2 regions of the Pseudoalteromonas sp. Of7M-16 genome follow, and region 1 is predicted to be linked to the other one. Evidence: predicted binding sites of a transcription regulator. Region 1 holds the regulator's gene; the other holds the start of a gene.
What was found. Region 1 encodes LexA, which represses DNA repair genes until DNA is damaged. Its sites were predicted from a motif close to TACTGTATNNNNATACAGTA; they were not measured.
Positions count from the first base shown of each region.

Region 1 (5,553 bases):
AGCCTTAACAACTGTTAAAACAGCTCATTTCACCTTGCGCAAACTGAACGCACTCGCTTCGCTCGCTGTCATTGGTGCTTTGTTCGATGTTAATTTGGATGATGAAAAGTGGGTTTTAGAAATAGCGTTTTTTATCCAAAATTTTAGTTCTTTTATTAATAAATATTTTTTAATTTCTTTTTGATATATTGAAATTAACGCAATTATAAAAATTAAAAATAATATTATTCATTATGTTGAAAGTGATAATAAATGCTGTTAGGTTGGTTGTAGTTAATAAGGAGATAAAAATGTTATTAAAATTAAAGAAGAAAAACATCAAAGTGATTAGCCATGATAAAGCCAACGTCCCTGCGGAGATGACACCACAAGTTGCTGGCGGTTTATTTAAAACTTGGGAATGTACAGGTACAAGAACTTGCCCAGGAACATATACTACTACGGCTTGCTAACAAACTGAATAGAGCTACGTAAAGTAGCTCTATTTCCTGTTCAATAACTAAAGTATCGAATACCCTCATCAAAATTTTCATTTAAAAATAGTGTTATTACTTCCCTTTTATTCAGCCATGATGGATTTTTAGTTCATTAATAATTAAAAGTTTCTGGATAGAAGAAACTACTTCTGTTGAACCAACCTCGTTAATTCAAAGCTAAAGGCCTTAACCTTTTTAATAAAGAAAATAATATGAATAAAGCCGGACAAAGAACGAGACTTAAGTGAACCAGATACATTGCCTTTTATAAGTTGAGTTGGGGCTGAAGGCCTTCGGCGAAGTGTTGTTTAGAAAGCTCAAGAAGGAGAACTATTTGCCGCTTTGATTTATTAAATGGGCCATGAACCTACCACCGTTGCGACTCTATTTAACACTCATCACTTTGCTGTTTTTATAATTTGTCTAAGTATTCAACGATTAGCATTGCGATTTAATTTTAACTGTATATACTCACAGTAAATGCACTGTATGGAAAACCAGTTATATGCGACCATTGACTAAACGACAAGAACAAGTTTTTGAACTCATCAAAGTTTTTATCAAAGACACAGGTATGCCGCCAACGCGAGCGGAAATAGCGGAGTCTCTCGGTTTTCGCAGTGCAAATGCGGCAGAAGAGCATTTGAAAGCACTTGCCAAAAAAGGCGTTATAGAAATGGTACCAGGCGCCAGCAGAGGAATTCGCTTAGCTGAAGCTGATGAGCCGGAGCAATTAGGCTTACCTCTGGTTGGGCGTGTAGCCGCTGGCGAGCCTATTTTAGCGCAGGAGCATATCGAAAATCACTGCAAAGTTGACCCAGGCATGTTTCAACCTTCAGCCGATTATTTGCTCCGTGTTAACGGTATGAGTATGAAAAATATCGGTATCATGGACGGCGATTTGTTAGCGGTTCATCGCACTCAAGTCGCAAACAACGGTCAGGTGGTAGTCGCCCGTGTTGAAGAGGATGTGACTGTGAAGCGTTTTGAAAAAGTAGGGAAAAAAGTATTCTTACATGCAGAAAACGAGGACTTTTCGCCAATCGAAGTCGATCTTGAGCAGGAAGTGTTTAATATCGAAGGTTTAGCGGTAGGGGTTATCCGTGGCAATCTGTAAATAGCTTTTCATTTCGATAGCTCTTTGACGTTACTTTTTCATGGCTGGAGACGTGTCCTCCAGCTCGATTCTTTCAATTTTTCTCATCTTAATTTACTGCTGATCTTTTTAGCTCTAACTTCATATCATATACTTAATTACGATTTTATAACTTAGCTACCAAACTAGTTCGTATACGCGAGTGATTGAAGATAATTTTGCACTTATTTAGTTATTCGCGGTCAGAGCTATTCGTCTTAGTTTGTGGTGCCTAAAACTATAATTGTTTTTGTAAGTTACATTTGATTTCAAATGAGATCAAAGTATCTCTTTTGATTGTGCTACAACCACTGGAAATGAATTGATTATGGAGCGACTTATGACTTGGTTTCGTATTGTACTAATTTTTACATTTACATGTCTTGTTTCCGCATGTGCATCTACTTCACAAAATACGCGTTCAGGCTTTTTACCGAGCTATGATTCTTTGGCCCCTTCCGAAGAATATGAAGATACAGAACTTTATGTAAACAGTACGTTTGATCAAACAGCGCTCAGTCAGGTTGAAGTATTGTATATTCCTCAGTTTGAAGTATGGATAAATGTTCAAGATTCCGAGTTTTTGAATATAAACCCGCTACATGTTGCTAAGTTAAGCCACTATATGCAATCGCAAATGGTAAAAAAACTAGCTCCCCATTTTCAGGTGGTGACAGAAAAGCCGCTTAATCTGAATGAGCGAGTGTTGATGATAGAAGGGGCATTTACAGATGTTCAGTTTGAACCTGTTGCATTGCAAGTGAGAGACTTTGTCCCGATTCGCTTAGTCTATAATGCAGGAAAGACGGCCTACCTTGCTGCAACTGAGCAAACTGAGGCATTGACACATGTGTCTTTGGAGTCTGCTTTTTATCTTGGTAATAACCCTCAACCCGTAGTGATGATGACAGCACACAAAGAGCTAGATACCGTTTTAAAAGCAGATGGCACAGAGAATGTAGCAGCGGTTAAAGAAGTGCTAGATGTGTGGATAAATAACTTTGTTACGGCGATGACAAAACATCGCGATGTTAAATAGAATTAAAGGAGCTTTCATGAAGACAATAAAAAGCAAGCAGCTATGTGCAATGGCGTCAATTTGTCTTGCATTAATCGGTTGTTCAGACCAGCAGCCAGAGCAGCAGCAATCTGAACAACTTCGTCCCGTAAGGACAATGCTGCTTTCTTCTCAGGTAGACGGTCCTTTAGTTGAGTTTCCCGCAGTTGTAGATGCAGCTTCATCCGCAGATCTATCTTTTAAAGTATCAGGTGAAGTTACCGAGTTATTGGTAAAGCAAGGTGAAGAAATCCAATTAGGCGATGTAATTGCAAAGCTGGATACAACAGATTATCAGCTTTCACTAGATGACGCTCAAGCTAACTATAATAAAGCGCAGGCGGATTTCAGTCGAGCGAAACAGTTGATCAAGTCCGGCACAATTTCGCAATCGGACTATGATCAGCTGCAATCTCATTTTACAAGTGCAAAAAGCAAACTAGCAAACGCAAAAAATAACTTGTCTTATACGAATTTGAAAGCGTCATTTTCTGGGGTGGTTGCTAGAACTTATATAGAGCGCTTTGAAGAAGTACAGGCTAAGCAGGTTGTTGCGACGTTACAGGATATAAAACATGTCACACTTAAGGTTAACGTGCCTGAAAGTTTGATGATAAAAGTATCTAAAGACGCACCAAAACATATCATAGCCGAGTTTTCTGGAATACCAGATAAGACTTTCCCGCTGGATTTTGTTGAAGTAAGCACTCAAGCCGATGAAGTCACTAAAGCATATGAAGTTACCTTGAGCATGACTCGCCCTGAAAACTATAACATTTTACCAGGAATGACAGCCAAAGTTTTAGCTAAAGGTGCAGATGTCAACAAGAGTGGATTATACCTGCCAATAAATACTGTACTCAAAGACGCATCTGGAAATTATGTATGGACAGTTGAGCCTGCTGGTGCTGGCAAAGGTGAGATTAAAAAGAAATCTATTGTGATTGGTGATGTTTCAACATTAGGGTTTCCAGTGCTCAGTGGTGTGGCAGAAGGTGAGTACATTGTTACAGCGGGCATGAGTAAAGTAAGTGAAGGTCAACTTGTAAAGTTTAACAAGGAGGCACAGTGAATATAACCAGACTTGCTTTAGAAAATAACCGTACTACCTGGGTATTGATCGCTGCGCTATTGTTTTTTGGCATTGTGTCATTCAATAAAATGCCAAAAGACTATGATCCCGGTTTTATTATTAGAACAGCGCAAGTTATTACTTACTTTCCTGGTGCGAGCCCACAGCGTGTAGAGGAACTAGTTACAGATCAAATCGAAAAGGTAGTTCAGCAAATTCCTGAACTGGATTTTGTCAGCAGTACCTCGAAAACAGGGGTGTCCATTGTTAGCGTCAATATTAAAGAAAGCTACAAGAATATGCGGCCTATCTGGGACAACCTGCGACGTAAAATACAAAGTATTGAGCAAGATCTTCCCAGTGATGCACAAACGCCTATCGTCAACGATGAGTTTGGTGATGTCTTTGGCATTGTGATCGGCCTGACAGCTGAAGGGTATAGTTATCGTGAGATGGAGGATGTTGCTGAGCAGGTCAGAGACACATTACTTCGCTTACCGGAAGCTGCAAAGGTTGAGATATACGGTAACCAAGAGCAACGGGTCTTTATTGAATTTGAAAATGCGAGGCTAGGAGCCTTAGGTATTTCGCCCAGTCAACTTAAAGATCAATTAGCGTCACGAAATATCGTCAACCCCGGTGGCTCTATTTATATTAATGATGAAACATTGGCACTAGAGCCAAGTGGCAACTTTGAATCAGTCGAAGATATAGCCAATACGATAATCAATGTACCTGGTAGCGAGCAGGTTTTGCTGCTTTCAGACATTGCAGTCGTATATCGTGACTACGTAGATCCTGCAAAATCGAAAGTACGTGTTGGCCAAGAAGATGGCTTAACATTGGCGATTTCAATGCGCCATGGCGGCAACAATATTGCGTTGGGTGAGCAAGTATTAGAGACTCTGAACTATTTGGAAAGTGTCTACCCTATAGGTGTTGAATTTAAACTGCTGTCGTTTTTACCAAAAGAGGTTGAGCAGAAGGTCAGTGACTTTGTCTCTAACTTACTACAAGCGGTGCTTGTCGTTACCTTAGTGATGTTATTCACATTAGGACTGCGCACCGGTTTAATTGTGGCAAGCCTCATCCCTATGAGCATGGTATTTGGCATTTTAGTGATGTCGTTTTTCCATATCAGTATTGACCAAATTTCTCTAGCAGCCTTGATTATTGCACTTGGTATGTTGGTTGATAATGGCATTGTAATGTCTGAAAATATTATGGTTCAAATGGAGCGAGGAAAGGCTGCAATTGATGCGGCAGTTGATTCCGCGGATGAATTAAAAGTACCATTACTCGTGTCATCGCTAACCACTGGGGCCGCATTTTTACCTATTTTCTTGGCTGAGTCCTCAACTGGTGAATATACCGCTTCTCTGTTTAAGGTCGTAACGATTACATTACTATGTTCTTGGTTATTGGCTATGACCATGATCCCAATGTTGTGTGTATACTTTACACGCGTTAAATCCCAATCAGCCGACTATAATTCAGGTATCTATTTAAGCTATAAAAATCTTTTAACAACCATGATCCGTCATCGCTGGGTCACTTTATTAGCTTGTATTGCCGCGTTTTTTATTGCACTCCAAGGAATGCAATTTATTCCTAAGCTATTTTTCCCACCCTCTGATCGTGACTATTTTAAAGTCGAATTGGAGCTACCGATTGGCACACGACTACAAACAACGGAAGCCTTGGTAAAAGACATGGAAAGCTATATACAGCAAGAGCTACTTGTATCAAGTGAGCGCCCAGAAGGCGTTACACAGTGGGTGAGTTATGTCGGCAGTGGTGGGCCGAGATTTTT
Region 1 is NZ_JAKRFY010000046.1:18,283-23,835, reverse strand. Features, by position in the region: gene MHN81_RS27570 (hypothetical protein) at 291-452, shown strand; gene lexA (transcriptional repressor LexA) at 982-1,593, shown strand; gene MHN81_RS27560 (DUF3313 family protein) at 1,952-2,650, shown strand; gene MHN81_RS27555 (efflux RND transporter periplasmic adaptor subunit) at 2,667-3,740, shown strand; gene MHN81_RS27550 (efflux RND transporter permease subunit) at 3,737-5,553, shown strand, end outside.

Region 2 (5,553 bases), on a different contig from region 1:
TTCTTTGTTTTTACTTATAACAGCTCCAATCAGTGGGTATATGTTGATAAAATCGGCTATCCATCACCGCATTGACTCTACAGACAAGACAACGGGAAAAGACAAAATAGAAGAAGATTAAAGCCTTCTTCGAGTTGGGTGTCTTTGGCACCCAACTGCTGATCGTCCACCAATTCTAATATTTAACTAATTATCGTTTTTTCCTGCCTCCACGCTTATCTCAATTTATTCTTGCAAAATTCAGCTCAAAAACTTACCTTCAATTATTCTTTAATATTTCTGTAGTAAAATAAACTATTATTATTTAGTCAGTTAACTTTAGTTGGTAGTTTTTAAAACGTTAAATACTCCTTGTTCCCAACGAAAATAGACGGAATTTCTTAAGGTCGCGTATGCAGCAAGTATCGATAAAAAATAAACTCATGCTCTTTGTAACAACATTAGTTATTGCGGTAATAGCGATTCTAGTGGTGACGACTTGGTTACATTTGCAAGAGGAAAATAACAGGCAAAGTGACGAGGTTCACTCTGCAATGCTGGAGGAAATAAATGCAAGACTGACAGCTCAGGGGCTATATTATGGACAGAGAATAGCCGGATTTTTAAATGCAGCTTATCGAGTGCCAAACACGCTGGCAGGATCATTTGAATCTACATATATCTCGCCACTGAGCAGAAGTGATATGCAATCCTTACTTAGAGGTGGACTTGAAAAAAGCGCAAACGTCTCTTCTATCTATGTGCACTACGAACCAAATGGCTACGATAAAAATGATACGGACTACATATCGGGAGCGTCACACTCTGTTGCCGGAAGTGGGGCGCTCGAAATGTACTTTACTAGAGATAGCGGCGGTGTCACGCAACACATTGTAGAGTCCTCTGACGCAAAATATGCTGAAGCGCGCAACCAATTTGGTATACGTGAAGCTGAGTGGTATCTGTGCGCGAGAGATATAAATGCGCCATGTATTATGGAACCCTATCTATATGAAATTTCGCCTGGTCGAGAAATGCTGATGACTTCTCTGACTGTGCCTATACGTGAGAACGGGCGCTTTAAAGGCATTATCGGAGTTGATGTCAATTTGCCTAGTTTGCAAAAACTGGTGGAAGAGCTTTCAAACAATTTATATCAGGGCAAAGGCAAAGTATTTTTATTGAGTGAGTTGGGGTTAATTGCCGGTGCGAGCCATAACGCAGATAAATTGGGTGAGCCTCTGAGTGATGTTTTAGATGTGTCATTGGCAAATAAGCTAGGTACATTGCACCAAAAAGGTGGCTATGCAGAAACGGAAAGTAAGGTGTTTTTTGCCAAATCAATTGAAATTGAATTGGCAAACAAGACATGGTCACTGGTGATCGAAGTTCCAAAGCAGCAAGTGCTTGCGTCAGCGTATAGGATTGAGCAACAACTGCATCAATCAACCAGCGATTTTGGACTTTGGTTGCTAATGCTCGGGTTTATTGTGATTTCAGTGGCTTTGGCCCTAAGCATCTTTTTGATAAACACCATAACGAAACCTCTGTCCCACATAGAAGCTAGAATTGTAAACCTCGCTTCTAGTGAAGGGGACTTAACGCATAGTTTAGAAGTCACACATCATGCCGAGCTTATTTCTTTAGCGAATGGTTTCAATGTTTTTACGAACAAATTGAGAGCTATGATAGCTGATTTAAAAGGTCTTGCTGAGCAGTCATATCAACAGTCATATGTAACGACAGAAGCTGCAATTAACATTAAAAATAAGGTATCTAATCAGCATATTGAAATTGATAATGTTGTCACGGCTATTAACGAGTTAAGTGCGACGGCAAGCGAAGTTGCTAGGGCATCTGAACAGGCAGCAACCACGACCGATGGTGCAGTCGGCACAGTGAGGGAGTGTGAACAGAGTATCGTTACGACAACCGAAACCGTCGAAGAAATAGCCACTCAAGTATCAACTGCGCAAGCTGCATTTCATAAAGTTGCAAAACGCAGTGGGGATATTTCGAAAATACTCGATGTAATTAGATCTATTGCAGAACAAACTAATTTATTGGCATTAAATGCGGCTATTGAAGCTGCGCGTGCTGGCGAGAAAGGAAGAGGGTTTGCGGTTGTAGCTGATGAAGTACGCGCACTTGCGTCAAAGACACAAGCTTCAACAGATGATATCAGTACCTTGATCGAAAATTTACAAAGCGAGATCCGCGGATCTGAGCAAATTATCGAGCAAACGGTAGAACAAGGCAATGAGGCAACGGTATTGTGTCGTGAAGCTGCCAAAATTATGGCGAGTTTAGTTACAGAGCTCCACGGTATTTCGCATGAAGTAACGCAAATAGCTACATCTGCTGAACAGCAAAGCATGGTTACAGAAGAGGTTAATGCCAATACCACTAATATTTCCGACGCTGCACGTGAATTAGCTAAGTACGCAGATGATGTAGAGCACGCGGCCAGTGCTATGACGCAACTAGTTGAACAGAAGCATAGCCAGCTGAGCTTATTAAAAACGTAAGGGGTGAAATTTTGAGTAGCTTGTTGTCAATTCAATTAGCACAATAAGCTACTCATCCTGATAAATTAAGAACACATCTAGATTTGTTGGATGGAGTTGGCTAGAATAACTGTAAAAATATACAGTTATTGGCGTTTATGAAGCTCTACATTGCAGAAAAACCTTCCCTTGGTCGAGCCATTGCCGACGTCCTTCCAAAACCGCATAAAAAGCAAGATGGTTTTATTGAACTCGGAAATGGCGATTGTGTTACATGGTGCATTGGGCATTTGTTAGAGCAAGCTGAGCCGGAAGACTATGATGAGCGTTATAAAAAATGGTTGATCCAAGATCTACCGATCGTACCCTCAGAGTGGAAGTTTAAAGCCAAACCAAAAACGAAAAAGCAATTATCGACAGTGAAGCGATTGATAAAGAAAGCTTCAATACTAGTTCATGCTGGCGACCCAGATAGGGAAGGTCAGTTGCTTGTTGATGAGGTTATCCAAGAAGCTAAACTTTCCAAAACGAAAAAAGCGACTGTTGAACGTGTGTTGATCAGTGATTTAAACCCAAGTGCGGTGAAAAAGGCACTTAGCCAGACAAAACTGAACGCAGACTTTGTTCCATTGAGTGTTTCAGCATTGGCGCGGGCCAGAGCTGACTGGTTATACGGTATGAATTTAACCCGCGCTTTTACTTTAGCTGGGCAAAAAGCGGGTATACAAGGAGTATTGTCAGTTGGGCGAGTTCAAACTCCAGTGCTTGGTTTGGTGGTACGTCGTGATGAGGAAATAAAACACTTTGTTTCTAAACCATTTTACGAAGTAACAGCTGTAATTCGCAAAACAGGTGGTGAGCAATTTGACGCTAAATGGGTGCCCAGTGATGCTTGCTTGCCGTATATGGATGAAGAAAAGCGAGTGTTAGTCAAATCGCTGGCAGAAAATGTTGCAGGTCGAATTAAAGACAAACCTGCAGATCTCATCGCTTTGGATAAAATACCAAAAAAGCAAAACCCGCCGTTACCTTATAATCTTTCATCATTGCAAATTGATGCAAATAAACGCTTTGCAATGTCAGCAAAGCAAGTGTTAGACATCTGCCAGTCTTTATATGAAAAGCACAAACTCATTACATATCCAAGATCTGATAATCGGTATCTACCAAATGACCACTATGCTGAGCGTAATGACATTCTCGCTGCAATATTGAACAATCAAGGTGAAGAAAAGCAACATATTGAGAACGCTGATCCAAATATCAAGGGGAAGTGTTGGAATGATAAAAAAGTAGAAGCGCACCACGCTATCATTCCCACCAAAAAAAACCTCAAAACGGCACAGTTGGGGCATCAAGAACAACAGGTATATGGATTGATTTGCAGGCAGTATCTGGCTCAGTTTTACCTGCCCTATGAATACTCGCAAACCAAAGCTCAGTTAAAGATTGCAGGAGGCACGTTTATCGCCAAAGCTGATACAGTTATCAACTTAGGATTCAAAGTTCTTTTTAAATCAAATAAGAAAGAGCAGAACGAAAAAAAGCAGTTGCCACATCTTGATGTTGGAGAGCCATTGCATTGTATCGATGGACTGATAATAGAAAAGCACACTCAGCCCCCCCAGTTTTATACTGAAGCTACGTTACTCAGTGCGATGACAGGTATAGCTCGATTTGTAAAGAATGGTGATATCAAAAAGGTTCTCAAAGAAACAGACGGTTTAGGTACGGAAGCAACAAGAGCTGGGATAATAGAGCTGCTTTTTAAAAGGCGATTTTTAACAAGAGAAGGTAAATTAATTAAATCGACGGATCTTGGAAGAGGCCTTATTAACACTATTCCAGTAGATTTGTCGCTACCAGATAGAACGGCATTGTGGGAATCTCAGCTAACTAATATCGCCGAAAAAGCTGCCTCTTATAATCAGTTTATGTTGCCATTGCAGAATGAATTGGCAGAGTTAGTCGGGTTGTCTCAGACGCTAAATACTGATCCACTCAAAGGTATTCAAACAGCAAGTCCCTTTAAAAAGAAAGGCGGTTATAGAAAAACACGTCGAAAGTCGACTAACAAAGGAAAAAGCAAATAGTTCTATATAATTACCTTGTAAACGAAAAACAAGTCACCATATAGCTAATAGAATTGCAACTAAGAATGCCCCATTATGGAAAACAAAATTACATTAACGCCAGAAAACATTCAGCAGGTACTTTCATCTTCATCTGCAGACCATTTAGTGTTGCTAAGCTTTTATAGTGCCCAGCATCCTGACTGCATTGCACAGGCAGCCATTTTAGATGAGTTGGCTACGCAATATAGTAGCAGCATCACTATTGCTACACTAGATTGCGATCTACAACAGGCTTTAGCAGGTCAACTTGCACAGCAAGTTGGGCTACAGGCGCTTCCAACTGTGGTGGTTTTAAAAGCAGGCTCCCCAGTTGATGTGTTAGCGGGTGCTAAAACAAAAGAAGAAATCACTAAAGTACTGACTGAACATTTACCTTCACCAGAGCTGATCTTATTGGATCAAGCTAAACAGGCGTTGACTTCTGGAGATCTCAATGGGGCCTACTCGCATGCAAAACAGGCTTATGATTTAGCTAAAGGGAATCCGAGAGTGAATTTGGTGTTTGCTGATATCTGTATTCAAATACAGAAAACAGATGATGCAGCGGCTTTGCTCGCAACGATCCCTGAGGATCAACATGATGCCTATTACCACAATTTACAAGCGAAGTTAGCTCAAGCACAAGAGGCACAAGAATCCCCTGAGGTGAAAAAGCTACTGCAAGCGGTAGAGCAAAATCCGAATGATTTATCGTTATTATGTGAGCTTGCACAGGCACAAGTAGATGCAGGCCAGAAAGAAGAAGCGCTAACGTCTTTGTTTAAGGTCCTGAGCAAAGACCTATCTTTTGGCGAAGCCAAAAAGGGGTTTTTAGATATTATCGCGTCTTTGCCTGATGGTGACGCGACAGCAGCAACCTTCCGTAGAAAATTATACAGCTTACTCTACTAGAGTCTTTTGTTCTCGGTGCGGTGAAGTCGCGCCGAGAAATT
Region 2 is NZ_JAKRFY010000011.1:315-5,867, reverse strand. Features, by position in the region: gene MHN81_RS12835 (Na+/H+ antiporter subunit G) at 1-121, shown strand, start outside; gene MHN81_RS12830 (methyl-accepting chemotaxis protein) at 393-2,507, shown strand; gene MHN81_RS12825 (DNA topoisomerase III) at 2,645-4,579, shown strand; gene MHN81_RS12820 (tetratricopeptide repeat protein) at 4,655-5,512, shown strand.
Region 2: MHN81_RS12825 (DNA topoisomerase III) is a predicted target of LexA. The motif match lies at 2,615-2,634, and genes of this name have one in related genera.